Regions from separate parts of the Bradyrhizobium sp. SUTN9-2 genome, predicted to be linked through region 1. Evidence: predicted binding sites of a transcription regulator. Region 1 holds the regulator's gene; each other region holds the start of a gene.
What was found. The regulator PhoB, encoded in region 1, activates phosphate uptake and scavenging genes when phosphate is short. The targets are predictions, from matches to a motif close to TGTCATNNANCTGTCAT.
Positions count from the first base shown of each region.

Region 2: a site for PhoB is predicted at 2,447-2,463, ahead of XF30_RS23595 (RNA degradosome polyphosphate kinase). Genes of this name have one in related genera too.
Region 3: a site for PhoB is predicted at 1,961-1,977, ahead of XF30_RS24010 (DUF47 domain-containing protein). Genes of this name have one in related genera too.
Region 4: a site for PhoB is predicted at 3,980-3,996, ahead of ugpB (sn-glycerol-3-phosphate ABC transporter substrate-binding protein UgpB). Genes of this name have one in related genera too.

Region 1 covers NZ_LAXE01000001.1:1,263,117-1,268,761, forward strand. The annotation lists gene pstC (phosphate ABC transporter permease subunit PstC) at 1-682, shown strand, start outside; gene pstA (phosphate ABC transporter permease PstA) at 687-1,532, shown strand; gene pstB (phosphate ABC transporter ATP-binding protein PstB) at 1,529-2,350, shown strand; gene phoU (phosphate signaling complex protein PhoU) at 2,362-3,078, shown strand; gene phoB (phosphate regulon transcriptional regulator PhoB) at 3,101-3,808, shown strand; gene XF30_RS05920 (GcrA family cell cycle regulator) at 4,094-4,606, opposite strand; gene XF30_RS05925 (aspartate aminotransferase family protein) at 5,066-5,645, shown strand, end outside.
Region 2 covers NZ_LAXE01000001.1:5,080,938-5,086,582, forward strand. The annotation lists gene purM (phosphoribosylformylglycinamidine cyclo-ligase) at 1-921, opposite strand, end outside; gene XF30_RS23585 (CDP-alcohol phosphatidyltransferase family protein) at 1,078-1,620, shown strand; gene XF30_RS23590 (P-loop NTPase family protein) at 1,713-2,390, shown strand; gene XF30_RS23595 (RNA degradosome polyphosphate kinase) at 2,537-4,726, shown strand; gene ppx (exopolyphosphatase) at 4,742-5,645, shown strand, end outside.
Region 3 covers NZ_LAXE01000001.1:5,162,913-5,168,557, reverse strand. The annotation lists gene XF30_RS24020 (branched-chain amino acid ABC transporter permease) at 30-893, shown strand; gene XF30_RS24015 (branched-chain amino acid ABC transporter permease) at 895-1,863, shown strand; gene XF30_RS24010 (DUF47 domain-containing protein) at 2,021-2,665, shown strand; gene XF30_RS24005 (inorganic phosphate transporter) at 2,678-3,682, shown strand; gene sugE (quaternary ammonium compound efflux SMR transporter SugE) at 3,675-3,989, opposite strand; gene XF30_RS23995 (peptide chain release factor 3) at 4,148-5,645, shown strand, end outside.
Region 4 covers NZ_LAXE01000001.1:640,411-646,055, forward strand. The annotation lists gene aroA (3-phosphoshikimate 1-carboxyvinyltransferase) at 1-204, opposite strand, end outside; gene XF30_RS03000 (TIGR02300 family protein) at 363-770, shown strand; tRNA gene XF30_RS03005 (tRNA-Ala) at 868-943, shown strand; gene XF30_RS03010 (GIY-YIG nuclease family protein) at 1,103-1,339, shown strand; gene XF30_RS03015 (MarR family winged helix-turn-helix transcriptional regulator) at 1,344-1,802, opposite strand; gene XF30_RS03020 (organic hydroperoxide resistance protein) at 1,958-2,383, shown strand; gene XF30_RS03025 (CaiB/BaiF CoA transferase family protein) at 2,564-3,766, shown strand; gene ugpB (sn-glycerol-3-phosphate ABC transporter substrate-binding protein UgpB) at 4,049-5,365, shown strand; gene ugpA (sn-glycerol-3-phosphate ABC transporter permease UgpA) at 5,412-5,645, shown strand, end outside.

The DNA of each region.
Region 1 (5,645 bases):
TCCCGTCGGTCTCGGCATTGCGATCTTCCTCACCGAGCTCTGCCCGCAATGGCTGCGCCGCCCGATCGGCATGGCGGTCGAGCTGCTCGCCGGCATCCCCTCGATCATCTACGGCATGTGGGGCTTCTTCGTGCTCGGCCCGTTCCTGGCCAACACCTTCCAGCCTTTCATGATCAGGGTGTTCGACGGCGTCCCCGTGCTGGGCGCGATCTTCGCAGGGCCCCCGTCCTATCTCAGCCTGTTCAACGCCGCGCTGATCCTCGCCATCATGGTGCTGCCCTTCATCACCTCGATTTCGGTCGACGTGTTCAAGACGGTGCCGCCGGTGCTGAAGGAAGCCGCCTACGGCGTCGGCTGCACCACCTGGGAGGTCGTCCGCAGCGTGGTGATCCCCTACACCCGCGTCGGCATCATCGGCGGCGTCATGCTGGCGCTGGGCCGGGCGCTCGGCGAGACCATGGCGGTGACCTTCATCATCGGCAACTCGTTTCGGATCTCCTCGTCGATCTTCGCGCCGGGCACGACGATTTCGGCGGCGATCGCCTCCGAATTTGCCGAGAGCGACGGCCTGCACCAGTCCGGCCTGATCCTGCTCGGCCTCCTGCTGTTCGTGCTGACGTTCTTCGTGCTCGCTGCCGCCCGTTTGATGCTGCTGCGCCTCGAAACCAAGGCCGGGAAGTGAAGTCATGAACCCGATCTATTCGCGCCGCCGCCGCTGGGACATCGTCATTCGCGGTCTCTGCATCGCAGCCGCCGCCTTCGGCGTCACCTGGCTCGCGCTGATCCTGGTCACGCTGCTCTACAACGGCCTGGCCGGGCTCAACCTCCAGGTCTTCACAGCTGACACGCCGCCGCCCGGATCGACCGAGGGCGGCCTGCGCAACGCCATCGTCGGCTCGTTGATCATGACCGTGATCGGCGTCGGCATCGGCGCGCCGCTCGGCCTGTTCGCCGGCACCTATCTCGCCGAGTACGGCCGCAACGACAAGCTGACCTCGGTGATCCGCTTCATCAACGACATTCTCCTGTCGGCACCCTCGATCATCATCGGCCTCTTCATCTATGGCGCGGTGGTGGTGCCGATGCGCGGCTTCTCGGCGATTGCGGGCGCGCTGGCGCTTGCCGTCATCGTGATCCCGGTCGTCGTGCGCACCACCGAAGACATGCTACTGCTGGTGCCGAATCCGTTGCGCGAAGCTGCCAGCGCGCTCGGCCTGCCGCGCTCGCTGGTGATCAAGCGTATCGCCTATCGTGCCGCGCGCTCCGGCCTCATCACCGGCGTGCTGCTGGCGACCGCCCGCGTCGCCGGCGAGACCGCGCCGCTGTTGTTCACGGCACTGTCGAACCAGTTCTTCAGCCTCGGCCTGAACAAGACGATGGCGAACCTGCCTGTCACCATCAACAACTTCGTGCAGAGCCCCTACGAGTATTGGAAGCAACTCGCCTGGAGCGGCGCGCTGTTGATCACCCTGACCGTGCTTGCCCTTAACATTGGCGCGCGCATCCTTGGCGCCGAGAGGACTGCAAAATGAGTGAAATGTCTGTTTCCGTCAGCGCGCCGACCGTTCATCCCGGCTCGCAGCCCCTGCCCGAGGCGCCCGCCAAGGTCACGGCGCGCAACCTCAACTTCTACTACGGCGACCACCACGCGCTGAAGAACATCAACCTGGCGCTCGGCACCAACCGCGTCACGGCGTTCATCGGCCCGTCCGGCTGCGGCAAGTCCACCCTGCTGCGCATCTTCAACCGGATGTACGACCTCTATCCGGGCCAGCGCGCCGACGGTCAGCTGTTGCTCGACCATACCAACATCCTCGACCCCAAGCTCGACCTCAACCTGCTCCGCGCCCGGGTCGGCATGGTGTTCCAGAAGCCGACGCCGTTCCCGATGACGATCTACGAGAACATCGCCTTCGGCATTCGTCTCTATGAGAAGATCTCCAAGTCCGAGATGGACGACCGCGTCGAGAAGGCACTGCGCGGTGGCGCGCTGTGGAACGAGGTCAAGGACAAGCTCAATGCCTCCGGCCTGTCGCTCTCCGGCGGCCAGCAGCAGCGCCTCTGCATCGCCCGCACCGTCGCGGTGCGGCCCGAGGTGATCCTGTTTGACGAGCCCTGCTCGGCGCTCGACCCGATCTCGACCGCCAAGGTCGAGGAGCTGATCCAGGAATTGTCCGAGAACTACACGATCGCGATCGTCACCCACAACATGCAGCAGGCCGCGCGCGTTTCCGACAAGACCGCCTTCATGTATCTCGGCGAGTTGATCGAGTTCGACGACACCAGCAAGATCTTCACGTCGCCGAGCGATCGGCGCACGCAGGATTACATCACCGGCCGGTTCGGCTGAGGAGACGGAACATGGGTTCTGAACATACCGTAAAGGCTTTCGACAGCGACCTTCAGGAGCTCACCCGCCTGGTCGCCGAGATGGGCGGCATCGCCGAGCGCATGATCGTCGATTCCGTCGACGCGCTGATCCGCCGCGACGTCGCGCTCGGCCAGCGCGTCGTCGCCACCGACGTCGAGCTCGACGCGCTGCAGAAGCGCATCGAGGAGCGCGCCGTGCTCACCATCGCCCGCCGCCAGCCGATGGCCGTCGACCTGCGCGAGATCGTCGGCGCGATGCGCGTTGCGACCGATCTCGAGCGCATCGGCGATCTCGCCAAGAATATGGGCAAGCGCGTCGCGGCGCTGGAGACGGATTTCCATCCGCTCAAGCTGTTCCGCGGCCTGGAGCACATGACCGACCTCGTGCAGCAGCAGGTCAAGTCGGTACTGGACGCCTATGCCGCGCACGACCTGCCGGCGGCGATGGCGGTGTGGAAGGGCGACGAAGAAGTCGACGCCATCTGCACCTCGCTGTTCCGCGAGCTCCTCACCTACATGATGGAGGATCCGCGCAACATCTCGTTCTGCATCCACCTGATGTTCTGTGCCAAGAACATCGAGCGGATCGGCGACCACGCCACCAACATCGCCGAGACCGTGTTCTACATGATCGAGGGCCAGGCGATCACCGACAAGCGGCCGAAGGGCGACATGACGACCTTCGCCACGACGGTGCCGAACACCTGACGACTTAAGGAGCTACGACCACATGGGCGCACGCATTATGGTGGTTGAGGACGAGGAAGCTCTCACCGAGCTTCTTCGCTACAACCTCGAAGGCGACGGCTATGACGTCGAGACGGTGATGCGCGGCGATGACGCCGACACCCGCCTCAAGGAGCACATTCCCGATCTGATCGTGCTCGACTGGATGCTGCCGGGCCTGTCAGGCATCGAGCTGTGCCGGCGGCTTCGGACCCGCCCCGAGACCAAGCAGCTGCCGATCATCATGCTCACCGCGCGCGGCGAGGAGAGCGAACGGGTGCGCGGGCTCGCGACCGGCGCGGATGATTATATCGTCAAGCCGTTCTCGGTGCCGGAACTGCTTGCGCGCGTGAAGGGCCTGCTCAGGCGTGCGAGTCCCGAGCGCCTCGCCACTGTGCTCGCCTATGGCGATATCGAGCTCGACCGCGACAAGCGCCGCGTGGCGCGCTCGGGCCGGCCGATCGATCTCGGTCCGACCGAATATCGCCTGCTGGAGTTCTTCCTGGAGCATCCCGGCCGCGTGTTCTCGCGCGAGCAGCTGCTCGACAGCGTCTGGGGCCGCGACATCTACATCGACGAGCGCACCGTCGACGTCCATATCGGCCGCCTGCGCAAGCTGCTCAATCTTGGCCGCGAGCAGGACCCGATCCGCACCGTCCGCGGCGCCGGCTACGCGCTGGACGATCGCTTCGCGAAGGCTGAGCAGACGTAAGGCGCCAGCGACAGCTGGTTTGGCGAACTGCGGCGCCGATCTCGGCCGTCATCCCCGGGCGCGCGCAGCGTGAGCCCGGGATCTCAGCGCGAGCGCTTGCGCTCTTCGCGATCAGCCACAGGACGTGGTTTGGCGAAGACACGGAGTGACCATCTCGCGCAACGATTGCGCCCCGCGGTTACGGATCCCGCATTCGCGGGGATGACACCGAGCGATTGGGAGCCGTCATCGTGTGACGGCTGCAGTCTTGGCGATCAAGCTTGGCGATCAGGGAATTCCGCAAGCTCACCGCGTGCCCGGTTTCGGTGCTGCGCGACGGCGATCCGCTGCGGGCTGATAGGCCACGCGCGAATGCTGGGCACAATAGGGCAGGCCGGAGAGCGCCTTGCCGCCGCAGAAGAAGAAATCCGGGCTCGAGGGATCGCCGACCGGCCAGTGGCAGGTCGCCTCGTTCAATTCCAGCAGCGACAGCCGCTGGCTCATCGGCACCACGTTGTCGTAGGTAACCGGCTCGGCTTCCAACTCGACCTCGAAGGCCTGCGCCAACGCGGTGTTGCCGCGCGCGACGGGGCGGGTCACCCGCATCATATGCTGCGCGGGCCGTGCCTTGCGCGGCCGCGGCGCTGCCGATGAAGGGCTCTTGGCGCGGCCGGACAGGCCGAGCCGGTGCACCTTGCCGATCACGGCATTGCGGGTCACATTGCCGAGCTCCGCCGCGATCTGGCTGGCCGAAAGTCCGGCCTCCCAGAGCTTCTTCAGCTGCTCGACGCGATCATCGGACCAGGTCAAAACCGTCATTGCACCCTTTCCCTCGCTGCGCGCCTGCCATCCTGGGGCCTTCGCAGCGAATGCTTTAGCCTTGAAAAACCCGTGCCGTCAGAATCCCTTAAGGCTCGCCGGGCGCGCTCAAGACGCCCGAACGTTTACGCCGGTACATGAGGACTTCTGGGATCAGAACTGCTGCACGAGATGTCGTATCTGACAGTCCAAACGCTACAATATGGCGTGACTCCCGCGCAAGAGTCCGCCGACTCGCTTCCACATGTTCCGTGGTGAAAAACCCGCAAAATCGGCACCGCAAGACTACGGAATCAGCGTTTCGCGAGGCTTTCCGGGCGGCATTGACACCCGTCTTGCCAGGCATAAGATAGTGCCACGTGCCGCCCTTAAAAGGCGGCACGTTTCGTTTTCCGGGGCCGGTCGATGGTGCGTCGCGCAATGCATGCCTCACACCGTCCGCAACATTCAAGTGACGTCATGACTAACAGCGCAGCGCCGCATTTGCTCCCCGTTTTCGCCAGGGCCGACCTCGGTTTCGAGCGCGGCGAAGGCTGCTGGCTGATCGCGACCAACGGCGATCGCTATCTCGATTTCACCTCGGGTGTCGCGGTGAATGCGCTCGGCCATGTCCATCCCGCGCTGGTCAAGGCGTTGCAGGAGCAGGCGACCAAGCTCTGGCACATGTCGAACCTGTTCCAGAGCCCTGACGGCGAGAAGCTCGCAAGCCGCCTCTGCAATGAGAGCTTTGCGGACTTCGTGTTCTTCTGCAATTCCGGCGCCGAGGCGCTGGAAGGCGTGATCAAGCTGGTGCGCCACCATCACTTCTCCAAGGGGCATCCGGAGCGTTACCGCATGATCACCTTCGAGGGTGCCTTCCATGGCCGCACGCTGGCGACGCTCGCCGCCACCGGCTCTGCGAAATATCTCGAGGGCTTCGGTCCGCCGATGGACGGCTTCGATCAGGTGCCGCACGGCGACCTCGACGCCGTGAAGAAGGCGATTGGTCCGCACACCGCCGGCATTCTCATCGAGCCGATCCAGGGCGAGGGTGGCGTTC
Region 2 (5,645 bases), 3.8 Mb from region 1:
GATGCCGCAATTGAAGGTGCGCAGCATTTCCAGCTCGGCGATGCCGGCTTGGGCCGCCAGCCATTTGAACACCGGCAGCACCGGCAGGCGTGCCAGGTCGATGCCGACACCGAGATGCTTCGGCAGCACGCGCGGGATGTTGTCGGTGAAGCCGCCGCCGGTGATGTGGGCGAGCCCCTTCACCGCCCCGGTCTCGCGGATCGCGCGCAGGCAGGATTTCACGTACAGCCTGGTCGGCGTCAGCAGCGCGCCGCCGAGTGTCATCACCGGCGCGAACGGCGCCTGCGCCTCGAAGCCGAGGCCCGACTGCTCGACGATCTTGCGGACCAGCGAGAAGCCGTTGGAATGCACGCCGGACGAAGCGAGACCGATCACGGCATCGCCCGAGGCGATGTCCTTGCGCGGCAACAACGTACCGCGCTCGGCGGCGCCGACGGCAAAGCCGCCGAGATCGTAGTCGCCGTCCTTGTAGAGGCCGGGCATTTCGGCAGTCTCCCCGCCGATCAAAGCGCAGCCGGATTCGCGGCATCCCTCCGCAACGCCCGCGACGATGGCGGCCGTGGCCTCCGGATCGAGCTTGCCGCAGGCGAAATAGTCCAGGAAAAACAGCGGCTCGGCGCCCTGGACCACGAGGTCGTTGACGCTCATGGCGACGAGGTCGATGCCGATGCCGCCATGCAGGCCGGTCTCGATCGCGATCTTGACCTTGGTGCCGACACCGTCGGTCGCGGCCACGAGGACCGGATCCTTGAAGCCGGCCGCCTTGAGGTCGAACAGGCCGCCGAAGCCGCCGATCTCGGCATCGGCGCCTGGGCGCGCGGTGGCGCGCACCATCGGCTTGATCAGGTCGACCAGGCGGTTGCCCGCGTCGATATCGACGCCTGAATCGGCGTAAGTGAGGCCGTTTTTGCGGTCGGTCATGCCCGATTTCCAGTGGGTTTGCGGCTGGTTACGTTGAATTCCGGGGACGCGCAATGGCTCGCATGGCGCTCCCCGCTATACTATGTAGACATATCAACCGGTTCAGCCTGCAACGGGCCGGATTTGAGGTCAGAACCGGTGCCGGGAAGCGCTTTCGTGAGTATTCCGAATATCATTACCTTGGGCCGCATCATGCTGGTCCCGATCATCGTCTGGGCCATCGTGTCGAGCCAAATGGAGGTGGCGTTCGCCGTCTTCCTGATCGCCGGCATCAGCGATGCCGTGGACGGCTTTTTGGCCAAGCGCTTCAACATGACGAGCGAGCTCGGCGCCCTGCTCGATCCGCTCGCCGACAAGGCGCTGCTGGTCTCGATCTACATGGCGCTCGGCATCTGGGGCGCGATCCCGCGCTGGATCGTGATCCTGGTGGTCTCGCGCGACATCATGATTGTCGCCGCCGTGATCGTGTCCTGGTTGTTCGACCGGCCGGTCGAGATGAAGCCGTCGAAAGTCTCCAAGCTCAACACGGTGGCACAAGTGGCATTCGCAGCTTTGGTGCTGGCGGCGCTTGCCTTCGGCTTCAAGCCCGCGCCTTATGATATCATCCTGATGGGTCTCGTCACGGTCTTCACGCTCTCCTCCGTGTCGCTCTATCTCGTCGAGTGGCTGCGGCACATGAGCACGATCGAGGCCAAATGAGCGGGGAAGCAGCCCAGCAAAAGGCCAAGTCCCGCACCATCAAGTCGAATCTCTACAAGCGGGCCGGCGCGCCGGCATGGAGCAGAGCAAGCGTGGCAGGCCGCGTTCATCCCCGACAATTGGCGTTTGCGCTTCCGCATGCGGAGAGCCTCAGCCGGGACAACTTCCTCGAAGGCCCCGCCAATGCGGCCGGTCTCGGCCTCATCGACGGCTGGCCGGAATGGCCGAACCGGATCATGTGGCTGACGGGCCCGGAAGGAAGCGGCAAGAGCCATCTCGCCGCGATCTGGGCCGAGGAAGCCGGCGCCCGCTCGACCACCGCCAATGCGCTGACCGCGACGGACGTGCCCGGCGCGCTCGCCACCGGCGCGCTGGTGGTCGAGGATCTCAAGGCTGGGGACTTCGACGAGCGTGCCCTGTTTCACCTGATGAACCTCGCCCGCGAGGACGGCGCCTACGTCCTGTTCACCGGCCGCGAGGCGCCGGCCGCGCTTCCGATCGAGCTTCGCGACCTGCGCTCGCGCCTGCGGGCCGTTCCGGCGGTCACGCTGCTGCCGCCCGACGACCAGCTGTTCCGCGGCCTCATCGTCAAGTTCTGCGCCGACCGCCAGCTCAATGTGGACGAGAGCGTGGTCGGCTACCTCGCGACGCGCCTGGAGCGGTCCTCGGCTGCCGCCCGGCGGGCCGTCGAGCTGCTCGACAGCGAAGCCCTACGGCTCGGCCGTCCCGTCACCCGGGCGCTGGCCGCCGAGCTGCTCCGGGACGCCTGACAGGCTCGCAGGCCTCCCCGAAGTCCGCTTGACGCGGCGCAGGGGCGGAACATCAATGTCATCGAAACGTCATCGCTCTAACACATGCTCCCGCCGATTTTTGCGCTTGAGTCGCAATTGGGGTGAACTGGATGGACCGACTTCTGATGGACTCTGCGCAAGCTGTTGAAACGAAAGAGAAAGCCCCGGAAACCGAGAGCCTTCCGGCGATCGCGTCCAGTCCCGAGCGGTTCATCAATCGCGAGCTGTCCTGGCTGCATTTCAATCGCCGCGTCCTGGAGGAATCAGTCAATCCCAGCCACCCCGTGCTGGAGCGGGTGCGATTCCTGTCGATTTCGGCCAATAACCTCGACGAGTTCTTCATGGTTCGCGTCGCCGGCATCAAGGCCCAAGTCCGCGAGGGCATCGCCGAGCGCAGCCCCGACGGCCTGACGCCGTCCGAACAGCTCGCGCTGATCAACCGCACCGTCTCCCAGCTCGCTTCCGACCAGCAGGCGATCTGGCGCGACCTGCGCGCCACGTTGGCCGAGGTCGGCATCGTGCTGGTCGACGGCAAGGACGTCACAAAGGCGGAACGAACCTGGATCGAGGACTACTTCCTCCACAACGTGTTCCCTCTCCTGACCCCGCTGGCGATCGATCCGGCCCACCCTTTCCCGTTCATTCCGAGCCTCGGCTTCACCATCGCACTGCAGCTCACGCGCGCTGCCGACGGCAAGCAGATGAACGCGCTGATCCGCATGCCCGGCAAGATCGACCGCTTCATCCGCCTGCCGGCGGATGGCACGGTGCGCCTGATCTCGCTGGAGCAGGCCACCGCCCTGTTCATCAACCGCCTGTTCCCCGGCTACAATCTGCACGGCCAAGGCGCCTTCCGGATCATCCGCGACTCCGAGCTCGAAATCGAGGAGGAGGCCGAAGATCTCGTCCGCCTGTTCGAGACCGCACTGAAGCGCCGCCGCCGCGGATCGGTGATCCGGCTCGAGATCGACGCCAAGATGCCGGAGCAGCTGCGCAGCTTCGTGCAGCACGCGCTCTCCGCCGCCGACGACGAGATCTTCCTGGTCGACGGCGTGCAGGCGATGAACGAGCTCTCGCAGCTCACCCGCCTCGACCGGCCCGACCTCGAATTCACCCCTTACGTGCCGCGCCACCCCGAACGCGTGCGCGAGCATGGCGGCGACATCTTCGCCGCGATCCGGCAGAAGGACCTGATCGTCCACCATCCCTACGAGTCGTTCGACGTGGTGGTGCAATTCCTGCAGCAGGCCACGCGCGACCCCGACGTCGTTGCGATCAAGCAGACGCTCTACCGCACCTCCAACAATTCACCGATCGTGCGCGCGCTGGCCGAAGCGGCCGAAGCCGGCAAATCAGTCACCGCGCTGATCGAGCTGAAAGCGCGGTTCGACGAAGAAGCCAACATCCGCTGGGCACGCGATCTCGAACGCGCCGGCGTGCAGGTCGTCTACGGCTTCCTCGAATTGAAGACGCACGCGAAGCTCTCGATGGTGGTGCGCCGCGAGGGCGGCAGCCTGACGACCTACGTCCATACCGGCACCGGCAATTATCACCCGGTCACCGCGCGCATCTACACCGATCTCTCCTACTTCACCTCGGACCCGACGATCGGCCGCGATGCCGCGCGCGTGTTCAATTTCATCACCGGCTATGCCGCGCCGAGCGATCTGGAAAAGATGGCGGTGTCGCCGCTGACCTTGCGCAAGCGCATCATCGAGCACATCCAGGGCGAGACCGCACATGCGCGGCATGGCCGTCCCGGCGCGGTCTGGATGAAGATGAACGCGCTGGTCGATCCTGATATCATCGACGCGCTCTACGAGGCCTCGCAGGCCGGTGTCCAGGTCGAGCTCGTGGTGCGCGGCATCTGCTGCCTTAGGCCCGGCATTCCCGGTCTGTCGGAGAACATCCGCGTCAAGTCGATCATCGGCCGCTTCCTGGAACATGGCCGAATCTACTGCTTCGGCATGGGCCAGGGACTGCCGAGCGCGAAAGCGGCTGTGTATATCTCGTCCGCCGACATGATGCCGCGCAACCTCGACCGCCGCGTCGAGGTGCTGTGTCCGCTGCAAAATCCGACGGTGCATCAGCAGGTTCTCGAACAGATCATGGTCGCGAACCTGAAGGACAATGAGCAGAGCTGGCAGTTGTTGCCGGATGGGTCTTCAACGCGTATGAAGACCGCGAAGGGCGAGGAGCCTTTCAACGTCCACAACTACTTCATGACGAATCCGAGTCTGTCTGGCCGTGGAAAGTCGCTCAAGGAATCCTCGCCGCGTCGTCTCACGCGCCGGAACGAACGTCATCAATCCTGATCGGGGGTTTGCGACGTGAAGCGGCCGCGCAAGCGCGGCTCGAGCGTCGCGGTTATCGACATAGGCTCCAACTCGGTCCGCCTCGTCGTCTACGAGGCGCTGGCGCGCAGCCTGATCCCGATCTTCAACGAGAAGACGCTGTGCGGCCTCGGGCGCGAGGTGCAGAGCACGGGCCTGCTCGCGCCCGACGCCATCGACAAGGCGCTGACCTCGCTGAAACGGTTTCGCGCGCTGTGCCGGGTGATGAAGGTCGGACGCGTGTTCGCGATCGCGACCGCCGCATGCCGCGACGCCTCCAACGGCCCTGATTTCATCGCCAGGGCCGAGCGGATCTGCACGGTGAAGATCGAGATCCTGTCGGGCTCGCGCGAAGCACGACTGTCCGCGCTCGGCGTGATCTCCGGCATCCACCATCCAGACGGCATCGTCGGCGACCTCGGCGGCGGCTCGCTCGAGCTGATCGACGTGCGCAGGAACGCCGTACGCAGCGGCGTGACGCTGCCGCTCGGCGGCCTCGCACTGCAGGACCTCGCCCACAAATCGCTCAAGCGCGCCGACCGCATCGTGCGCGAGGAGATCGACGGGGTCCAGTTACTCACTGCCGGCCGCGGTCGCACCTTCTATGCCGTCGGCGGCACCTGGCGCGCGCTCGCGCGCATCCACATCATCCAGAGCGGCTATCCGCTCCAGGTGATGCACGGCTATTCCATTCCGGCTGCCGAGGCGCTCGACTTCTCGCGCCGCCTGCGGCGCCTCGCCGCCGCCGACATGCTTGCCGACATCGAGATCGTCGCCGATGCGCGGCGCCCTCTCCTCACCTATGCGGCGCTGGTGCTCGAGCACATCATCCGCGTCGCGAAGCCAAAGAACATCGTGTTCTCCACCTTCGGCGTGCGCGAGGGCCTGCTGCACGAGAAGC
Region 3 (5,645 bases), 3.9 Mb from region 1:
AGGAATAGAAGGGACCGGGTGCGGGATCGATGCAGGCTCTCTACGCTCAGCTACTGGTGGGACTGATCAACGGCTCGTTCTACGCGCTGCTCAGTCTCGGGCTTGCCGTCATCTTCGGCATGCTCAACATCATCAATTTCGCCCATGGCGCGCTCTACATGATGGGCGCCTTCGTCGCCTATTTCCTGTTGAACCTCGGCGGCATCAACTATTGGTGGGCGCTGCTGCTGGCGCCGATCATCGTCGGCATCTTCGGTATGATCCTGGAACGGACCATGCTGCAATGGCTGACCGGGCTCGATCATCTCTACGGTCTGCTCCTGACCTTCGGCATCGCGCTGATCGTGCAGGGCGTGTTCCAGAACTATTTCGGCTCCTCGGGCCTGCCTTACGCCATCCCCGACCAGCTCAGGGGCGGCATGAATCTCGGCTTCATGTTCCTGCCGATCTACCGCGGCTGGGTCGTCGTGTTCTCACTGGCGGTGTGCCTTGCGACCTGGTTCCTGATCGAGAAGACGCAGCTCGGCGCCTACCTGCGCGCCGCGACCGAAAATCCGACCTTGGTGCGTGCCTTCGGCATCAACGTGCCGCGCATGATCACGCTCACTTACGGTCTCGGCGTCGGCCTTGCCGCGCTTGCCGGCGTGCTCTCGGCGCCGATCAACCAGGTGCGGCCGCTGATGGGTGCCGACCTCATCATCGTCGTGTTCGCGGTGGTGGTGATCGGCGGCATGGGCTCGATCATGGGCTCCATCATCACCGGCTTTGCGCTCGGCGTGATCGAAGGCCTGACCAAGTATTTCTACCCCGAGGCCTCCAACACCGTCGTGTTCGTGCTGATGGTGCTGGTGCTGCTGGTGAAGCCGACGGGATTGACGGGAAGGGCGGCCTGAGATGACAACCCTGACGGACGACACGCTTCCTGTGACCCCGCGCGCAATGCGCGACGAGATGATTGTATTCGCAGTGATGGCGCTGCTGCTCGCAGCGGTGCCGTTCACGGGCGTCTATCCGTTCTTCGTGATGCAGGCGCTGTGCTTTGCGCTGCTCGCCTGCGCCTTCAATCTGCTGGTCGGCTATGGCGGCTTGCTGTCGTTCGGCCACGCGATGTTCTTAGGCACGGCCGGCTATTGCAGCGCGCATGCGCTGAAGGTCTGGGCGCTGCCGCCCGAGCTCGGCATTCTCGTCGGCGTCGCCGCGGCGTTCGTGCTCTCGATCGTCACCGGCTACATCTCGATCCGACGCCAGGGCATCTATTTCTCGATGATTACGCTGGCGCTGTCGCAGCTCCTGTACTTCATCTATCTCCAGGCCCCGTTCACCCATGGTGAGGACGGCATCCAGGGCATCCCACAGGGACGCATGTTCGGCGTGCTCGATCTGTCCAAGCCGACGGTGCTGTACTATGTCGTGCTGGTCGGCTTCCTCGCCGGCTTCCTCCTGATCTTCCGCATCATCAACTCGCCGTTCGGCGAGGTGCTGAAGTCGATCCGCGAGAACGAGCAGCGCGCGATCTCGCTCGGCTACCGCACCGACCAATACAAGTTCCTGGCCTTCGTGCTGTCGGGGACGCTCGCCGGCCTTGCCGGTGCGCTGAAGGTGTTCGTGGCGCAGAACGCTTCGCTCACCGACGTGCACTGGACGATGTCGGGCGAGGTCGTGCTGATGACGCTGGTCGGCGGGCTCGGCACCGTTTTCGGTCCCGTGGTCGGCGCCTTCGTGATCATCGCCATGCAGCAATATCTGGCCGGCTTCGGCCAGTGGGTGACGGTGATCCAAGGCGCGATCTTCGTGGTCTGCGTGCTGACCTTCCGCCGCGGTGTCGTCGGCGAAATCGCGCATTACTTCCGGCGTTCGCTCTAAGTAACTGATATTGCATCAATTTCATTGATGCATGAAAGCGGTGGATGATCCGGCTCCGCGGGCGTGAGGCGACACGCGCGCGGATCGAAAATGGTCTATGACAGTTTTGTGACAGCCCTTGCGGGCCTGACCATTTTCCAACCGGTAGTTTGTCCCCATGATGCGATGGTTTCGTGCGTTCCTGCCCAGGGAAGAGCGGTTCTTCGACCTGTTCGACCGCCATGCCCAGACCGTGATCCAGGGCGCGGTCGCGCTCCAGGGCATGCTCAACGGGGGCGAGGAGACGCCGGTCTATTGCCAGCGCGTCAACCAGTTCGAGAACGACGCCGACAATATCACCCGCGAGGTGCTGACGGCGGTGCGCCGCACCTTCATCACCCCGTTCGACCGCGGCGACATCAAGAACCTGATCACGTCGCTGGACGATGCCATCGACCAGATGCAGCAGACGGCCAAGGCCGTGATGCTGTTCGAGGTGCGCAGTTTCGAGCCGCCGATGCGCGAGATCGGCGGACTCTTGATCGAATGCGCCAATCTGGTCGGCCGTGCGCTGCCGCTGATGCAGGAGATCGGCAAGAACGTCGCCATGCTGACCGCGATCACCGAGGAGCTCGGCAAGCTCGAGGGCCGTGTCGACGATCTCCACGACATCGGCCTGAAGGAGCTGTTCCTCAAGCATCGCGACGGCAATGCGATGGACTTCATCGTAGGCGTCGAGATTTACGACCATCTCGAGAAGGTCGCCGACCGCTTCGACGACGTCGCCAACGAGATCAACAGCATCGTCATCGAGCAAGTGTAGGGCAGGGCCGCCGTGGATGCTGCGTTGGCTTTTCCCGTCCTGGTCGGCTTGATCGCCGTCGCTCTGCTGTTCGACTTCCTGAACGGCCTGCACGACGCCGCCAATTCGATCGCGACCATCGTCTCGACCCGAGTGCTGCGGCCGCAATTCGCGGTGTTTTGGGCCGCGTTCTTCAATTTCATCGCGTTCCTGGTGTTCGGGCTGCACGTCGCCCAGACCATCGGCACAGGCATCATCGATCCCGCGGTCGTCGACGCCCAGGTGATCTTCGCAGCCCTCGTCGGCGCCATCGTCTGGAACCTCGTGACCTGGGCGCTCGGCATTCCATCGTCGTCGTCGCACGCGCTGATCGGCGGGCTAGTCGGCGGCGGCTTGGCCAAGGCCGGTATTTCGGCTGCGGTGTGGAGCGGCCTGTCCAAGACCGTGCTGGCCATCGTGCTGTCGCCGCTGGTTGGCTTCCTGCTCGCAATGGCGCTGGTTGCGATCGTGTCCTGGGCCTCGGTGCGCTCGACGCCGTTCGCGGTCGACCGCGCCTTCCGCATCCTGCAATTCGTCTCCGCTTCGCTCTATTCGCTCGGCCATGGCGGCAACGACGCGCAGAAGACCATGGGCATCATCGCGGTGTTGCTCTATTCGCAGGGCCATCTCGGCAGCGAGTTCTCGGTGCCGTTCTGGGTGGTGCTGTCGTGCCAGGCGGCGATGGCGCTGGGCACGCTGATGGGCGGCTGGCGCATCGTCCGCACCATGGGCCTGCGCATCACGAAATTGACCCCGATGCAGGGCTTTTGCGCCGAGACCGGGGGCGCGGTGACCCTGTTCATGGCGACCTACCTCGGGGTTCCTGTCTCGACCACCCACACCATCACCGGCGCCATCGTCGGCGTCGGCGCCGCCCGCCGCGTCTCGGCCGTGCGTTGGAACGTCGCAAGCTCCATCGTCTATGCCTGGGTGATCACGATCCCGGCCTCAGGCATCGTGGCCGCGCTGACCTGGTGGGTGGTCCAGCTCGTCAAGTGACGAGCTTCAGTCCGATGATGCCGGCGACGATCAGGCCGATGCTGGCGAGGCGGAAGGCCGTCGCCGGCTCGCCGAACAGAACCATGCCGAGCGTCGCGGTGCCGACCGCGCCGATGCCGGTCCAGACCGCATAGGCGGTTCCGACGGGCAGGGATTTGAGCGCAAATCCGAGCAGGATGACGCTGCCGGCCATGGCCGCGAGCGTGACCGCGGACGGGACAAGCTTGCTAAAGCCCTCGGTGTATTTCAGGCCGATGGCCCAGGTGATCTCGAGGAGACCGGCGACGAACAGGATGCTCCAGGCCATGACGACCCTCCATTCAAGGCAGGGTCGTCCCCGCGGCTGGTGTGCTGATGGGCAGGGAGGTCGTCCTCCCAAAAGGGGGATATGGGGCTGGCCGGAAACCTTCGCAATCACCAAATGAGGCTTGATCAGGCCCGTTTTCCCTGCCACACGCTCCCGCCATGTCCGACATCGCCGCCACCACAGCCGAATCGCCGGCCCGTTCCCCGCTTGCCGCCGAGGTGGCGAGGCGGCGGACCTTTGCGATCATCTCCCATCCCGACGCCGGCAAGACCACGCTGACCGAAAAGCTGCTGCTGTTCGGCGGCGCTATCAACCTCGCCGGCCAGGTCAAGGCCAAAGGCGAGCGGCGCAACACGCGTTCGGACTGGATGAAGATCGAGCGCGAGCGCGGCATCTCGGTGGTGACCTCGGTGATGACCTTCGAGTTCGAAGGCCTCGTCTTCAACCTGCTGGACACGCCGGGCCACGAGGACTTTTCGGAAGATACCTATCGCACGCTGACGGCGGTCGATTCCGCCGTGATGGTGATCGACGCGGCCAAGGGTATCGAGGCGCGCACCCGAAAGCTGTTCGAGGTGTGCCGTCTGCGCGACATCCCGATCATCACCTTCATCAACAAGATGGACCGCGAGAGCCGCGACGTGTTCGAGCTGCTCGACGAGATCGAGAAGACGCTGGCGCTCGACACCACGCCGATGACCTGGCCGGTCGGCCGCGGCCGCGACTTCCTCGGCACCTATGACGTCGTCAATGGCGGCGTGCGCCTGCTCGAAGGCGGCGGCGCCAAGACCGGCGCGGCGCTCGAGATCGAGATCGAAGAGCTCGCCAAGCTCAACGCCAATCTCGACGTCTCCGCCGTGAAGGACGAGCTCGAGCTCGTCACCGAGGCGTCGAAGCCGTTCGAGCTGGACGCGTTCCGCGAGGGACATCTGACGCCGGTCTATTTCGGCAGCGCGCTGCGCAATTTCGGCGTCGGCGACCTCCTGGAGGGTCTCGGCAAGTTCGCGCCCGAGCCGCGCGCACAGGACAGCGACCAGCGCAAGGTCGAGGCCACCGATCCGCGCATGAGCGCCTTCGTGTTCAAGATCCAGGCCAACATGGATCCCAACCACCGCGACCGCATCGCGTTTGCGCGCCTGTGTTCGGGCAAGCTCAGCCGCGGCATGAAAGCCAAGCTCGTGCGCACCGGCAAGAGCATGCCGCTGTCGAGCCCGCAATTCTTCTTCGCGCAGGACCGCTCGGTCGCGGACGAAGCCTTCGCCGGCGACGTCGTCGGCATTCCCAACCACGGCACGCTGCGCATCGGCGATACGCTGACCGAGGGCGAGGATTTCAACTTCGTCGGCGTGCCGAGCTTCGCGCCGGAAATCGTCCGCCGTGTCCGTCTCACCGACGCGATGAAGGCGAAGAAGCTGAAGGAAGCGCTGCAGCAGATGTCGGAAGAGGGCGTGGTGCAGGTGTTCCGCCCCCGCGACGGCGCCCCGGCGCTGGTCGGCGTGGTCGGCGCGCTGCAGCTCGATGTGCTCAAGGCCCGGCTCGAGGCGGAATATTCGCTACCGGTCGAGTTCGAGGTCAGCGAGTTCCAGCTGGCGCGCTGGGTCTCCTCGGAGGACCGCAAGAAGCTCGACAGCTTCATCGCCGCCAATAATTCGAGCA
Region 4 (5,645 bases), 620 kb from region 1:
GGCGCCCAGCGCCTGCATCGATTTGGCGGTGTTGAGGACGTCCTCGCCCTCGAGCAGGCCCGAAATCCTGGTCTCGCCGACCGCGAGCGCGCCCAGGATGAGGGCGCGGTGGGAGATCGACTTGTCGCCGGGCACCCGTACTTTCCCGGTCAGGGGACCGCTGGCGCGAGACTGGAGCGGCCTCGGTTGATCGGAATGGGTCAAGATTGTGTCCTTGAATAGGCCCGGTGGGCTGGCGCGCAGGTACCACATGGTCCGCGCCCCGTCACGGGCATGTCGTTCTCCCGTAATGCGCTATTGACAGCGGGCCGCCAACTAGCCAAGTGAAGCACCGCTTTTCAGACATTCCCAGGATTCCTGCCGTGGCCAAGTCCGAACTCGGAACCAAACGTATTTGCCCGACCACGGGCAAGAAGTTCTATGACCTCAACAAGAATCCGGTGATCTCGCCCTATACCGGCGAAGTGGTGCCGATCGCCCCGGTCGCTCCTGCCCGCGGCCCCCGTGCGGCCGAGGCCCGCAACATGGCCCAGGACAACGCGCCGGAGCCGGCGGAGACCGAGGAGTTGGTCTCGCTCGAGGAGGCCGATGCCGAGGAGAACACCGGCAAGGTCAAGGCGGTCGTGCCCGAATCGGAGGACGATATCGAGGTCGACGAGACCCTCGACGACGATGATGACGACGATTCGACCTTCATTGCCGACGAGGAAGAGGGCGATGAGGACGTGACCGACATCATTGGTGATGTCGGCGGTGATGAAGAGACTTGAGATCAGCCCTGATCTGTGAAAAAGGGTGCACCGCGCGAGTCGCCTAGAGCGCTCGCCGGCCGGGACGGGTCCCCCAGGATCCTCCCATTTGGACTAAGGGGCCATAGCTCAGCTGGGAGAGCGCTTGCATGGCATGCAAGAGGTCGGCGGTTCGATCCCGCCTGGCTCCACCAGCCTTCGCTGGCTTCGCCAGCTACGGCTCGGCAAGCCAGCTCCGCTCCCTCGTGGCGAAGCTAGCGAAGGCTGCCGCGGCGAAGCCCCGAAGGGCGAAGCCGGGCTTCAGCAAAACAAGAGCGGGTGTAAGCTCTCCTCGCCTACCGAGGAGTGTGCCCGTGAAGTACGTCTACATCCTTGAGAGCCTTGATTCTCTCCACTTCTATGTCGGGATCACTGACGACCTCCGCGCCCGACTGGCAAAGCACAATGCTGGCGAGGTGCCCCACACTTCGAAATACGGACCTTGGCGGCTCAAGACTTACGTCGCATTCAGCGATGAGAAGCAGGCCGTCGCATTCGAAAAGTACTTGAAGTCAGCATCAGGCCGCGCCTTCGCCAAGAAGCGGCTTTAGTCCCCTACTCCCCGATCACCGCATTCAGCCGATCCCTCAGCGCGACGATCTCGTCTTTCATCGCGACCAGCTCCGACACCGAGCAGTCCGATGCCGCCAGGATCGATTGCGGCACGCTGCGGGCCTTTTCCTTCAGCGCATGGCCCTGCGGCGTCAGGGCGATCAGAACCTGGCGCTCGTCCTCACGCGAGCGGGTGCGCCTGACGAGATGGGCGGCCTCGAGCCGCTTCAGCAGCGGCGTCAGCGTGCCCGAATCCAGGAACAGCTTCTCGCCGATCTCCTTGACCGGCACGTCATCGCGCTCCCACAGCACCAGCATGACCAGATATTGCGGATAGGTCAGGCCGAGCCGATCGAGCAGCGGCTTGTAGACGCGGTTAAAGGCGTGCGTAGCGGAATAGACCGCAAAGCAGATCTGGTTGTCGAGACTAAGCGGGTCTACCGCCGTTGATTTCCGGGCCATGAAGAATCCTGCACGTTTCTCCCATTCTGGTCCCGGCCGGCGCCACATTCAATTGCGAACAATTAACTGTGAGGCGGGACGAATTAGATTGCGCACAATCTAATTGTCTGCGATAAAGCCCGCACCCCAACCCCGAAAGACCCGAGGAGACGACAATGTCTGTGAACGTCCTCTACAAAACCAGCGCCAAGGCCACCGGCGGCCGCGACGGCCATGCTGCGACCCTCGACGGCGCGCTCGACGTCAAGCTCACCACGCCGAAGGAGCTCGGCGGTGGCGGCGGCGCTGGAAACAATCCCGAGCAGCTGTTCGCGGCCGGCTATGCCGCCTGCTTCATCGGCGCGATGAAGTTCGTGGCCTCGCAGGGCGGCCCAAAGGTGCCTGCGGATGCCTCGGTCACCTCGACCGTCGGCATCGGCCCGCGCTCCGAGGGCGGTTTCGGCCTCGACATCGACCTCGCCGTCTCGCTGCCGGGTCTCGCCCGCGCAGACGCCGAGGCGCTGGTCGCGAAGGCGCATCAGGTGTGCCCGTACTCCAATGCCACGCGCGGCAATGTCGACGTTCGCCTGACGGTGGTCTGATCGGCAGCGCGGATTGGCTGGCCCGGGAATCCCCCCTCGGGCCGGCCGCTTACGAGGGAATTTGCCACCCCGCGGCATGGCTGCTCGGCGGCGCATACGGCTCCACGCTCGGCGCCATTGCTGGCGCAAACAAACCTCGCTAGGCCTGTGATCCAATGATCGACACAGGGAAGCGAAGGCATGACTGAAGCAGCAACGGGCGCCATGAGCGGATTGCGCGTCATCGATCTCACGCGCGTGCTCGGCGGTCCCTACTGCACCCAGATCCTCGCCGACCACGGCGCCGACGTGATCAAGGTCGAGCCGCCCGCGGGCGACGAGGTGCGCGAATGGGGCCCTCCGTTCCACGAGGAGGATGCGGCCTATTTCGTCGGCATCAACCGCAACAAGCGCTCGATCGGCCTCGACCTCGCCTCCGAAGGCGGCCGAATCGTGCTGCTCAAGATGTTGGAGACCGCCGACGTCCTGATCGAGAATTTCAAGCCGGGCACGCTGGAGAAATGGGGCATCGGCAACGACGTCCTCAGCAAGAAATATCCCCGCCTCGTGCATTGCCGGATCTGCGGCTTCGGCGCCGACGGCCCGCGCGGCGGCAACCCCGGCTATGATGCCATCATCCAGGCCATGACCGGCATGATCGCAGCCACCGGCTCACCCGAGAGCGGGCCGATGCGGATCGGCGTGCCGCTGGTCGACATCACCACCGGACTTTATGCGGCGATCGGCATATTGATGGCGCTGTCGGAGCGGCAGCGGTCGGGCAAGGGCCAGTTCCTGGAGACGACGCTGTACGAGACCGGCCTTGCCATCATGCATCCGCACACCGCGAATTATTTCATGCACGGCAAGCCGCCTGGTCTCACCGGCAACGAGCATCCGAACCTCGTGCCCTACGCGATCTTCCCGACCAAGACCGACAACATCTTCATCGGCGTCGGCAATGACGGCACTTTCCGCAAGCTGGCGAAGGAGATCGGCAAGCCCGAGCTCGGCACCGATCCGCGCTTTGCCCGCAACAAGGACCGCATCGCCAATCGCGAGGCACTGCGCGCCGAGCTAGCCGCCGTGTTCAGCCAGCACGAGGCCGAGCCGCTGTGCAACCGCCTGCTCGCGGCCGGCCTGCCTGCAGGTCCCGTGCAGAAGATCGACCAGGCGTTGACCAATCCGCACACGATCGCGCGTGGCGATATTATCGAGAAGGACTGGTACAAGGGCGTTGCCTCGCCGATCCGGCTCGACCGCAGCAAGCCGAGCCTGCGCCGCGTGCCGCCGAAATTCAGCCAGCATGCGGCCGAGGTGCTGGGCGAGTTCGGCTACTCCAAGGCCGAGATCGACGCGATGGTCGAAAAAGGCACGGTCTGCGGTCCCGAGCGGAAACGCTGAGCTAAGGCGAGCGTCAACGGTGGTGCGCTCCCTCTCCCGCTTGCAAGTGGGAGAGGTTCGGAGCCCGCGGCACGATAGTGCCTCATCTCAATGCCGCACTGCGGCGCGCGCACGCATGTGCAGCGCGAACGAGTTGGCTGACGGCTCCGTCTTGGCCTATTTGACAACTTCCCATTTGGCCGCGCTTGCTGCTTTCGTTTCTCCCGCTTACACAGTCATGTGAACGTCATATGGCGCTGCTAGCGCAAGCGCTTCTTTAGTGACGGGCAAGGGAGGTTCTTGATGGCTCTTCGACATTTTGGCACGGCGGCGGCCGTCGCACTCACAATTGGTCTCGGCGCGTCGCCGGCGCTTGCCGTGACCGAAATCCAGTGGTGGCACGCGATGACCGGCGCCAACAACGACGTCATCGTCAGGCTCGCCAACGATTTCAACACCACGCAGAGCGACTACAAGGTGATCCCGACCTACAAGGGCAACTACGCCGACACGATGAACGCCGGCATCGCCGCGTTCCGCGCCGGCAACGCGCCGCACATCATGCAGGTGTTCGAGGTCGGCACCGCCACCATGATGGCCGCGACCGGCGCCGTGAAGCCGGTCTACAAGCTGATGGCCGAGACCGGCGAGAAGTTCGATCCGAAGGCCTATCTGCCTGCGATCACCGGCTATTACTCGACCTCGAAGGGCGAGATGCTGTCCTTCCCGTTCAACTCGTCCTCGACCGTGATGTGGGTCAACCTCGACGCACTGAAGAAAGCGAATGTCGAGGTGCCGAAGACCTGGCCCGAAGTGTTCGACGCCGCCAAGAAGCTGAAGGCGGCCGGCCACGCCACCTGCGGCTTCTCCAACTCCTGGGTCACCTGGGTCAATCTCGAGCAGCTCTCCGCCTGGCACAACGTGCCGCTCGCCAGCAAGGCCAACGGCCTCGACGGCTTCGACACCGTGCTGTCCTTCAATGGTCCGCTCCAGGTCAAGCATCTCGAAAATCTGGTCGAGCTCCAGAAGGACAAGACCTACGACTATGCCGGCCGCACCAACACCGGCGAAGGCCGCTTCACGTCGGGCGAATGTCCGCTCTACCTGACCTCGTCCGCGTTCTTCGGCAACGTCAAGGCGCAGGCCAAGTTTGCCTTCACCGCGGTGCCGATGCCCTATTACCCGGACGCCAAGGGCGCGCCGCAGAACTCGATCATCGGCGGTGCCTCGCTCTGGGTAATGGGCGGCAAACCGGCGGACGATTACAAGGGCGTCGCCAAATTCTTCTCCTTCCTCTCGGACACCGATCGCCAAGTCTACATCCACAAGGCCTCGGGCTATCTGCCGATCACCAAGGCGGCCTATGAGAAGGCCAAGGCGGATGGCTTCTACAAGGACCAGCCCTATCTGGAGACGCCGCTGCTCGAGCTGACCAACAAGGAGCCGACCGAGAATTCGCGCGGCCTGCGCCTCGGCAACATGGTGCAGCTCCGTGACGTCTGGGCGGAGGAGATCGAGCAGGCGCTGGCCGGCAAGAAGACCGCCAAGCAGGCGCTGGACGCGGCCGTCGAGCGCGGCAACACCATGCTGCGCCAGTTCGAAAAGACCGCCGTGAAGTAAGGCGACAAGCGGCAGGCCGGTCCCCCGGCCTGCCGCGCTGGGCATCATGCAAAAGCAAGCCATTTTCCAATCGAAGCTGTTGCCCTATGCGCTGGTTGCGCCGCAACTCGCGATCGTTCTGATTTTCTTCTACTGGCCGGCCTTGCAGGCGATGATCCAGTCGTTCCTGCTGCAGGACGCCTTCGGCCTGTCGACCAGCTTCGTCTGGTTCGAGAACTACATCGAGCTGTTCAAGGAGCCCGCCTATTTCGAGGCGATCCTGCGCACCTTCTTCTTCTCG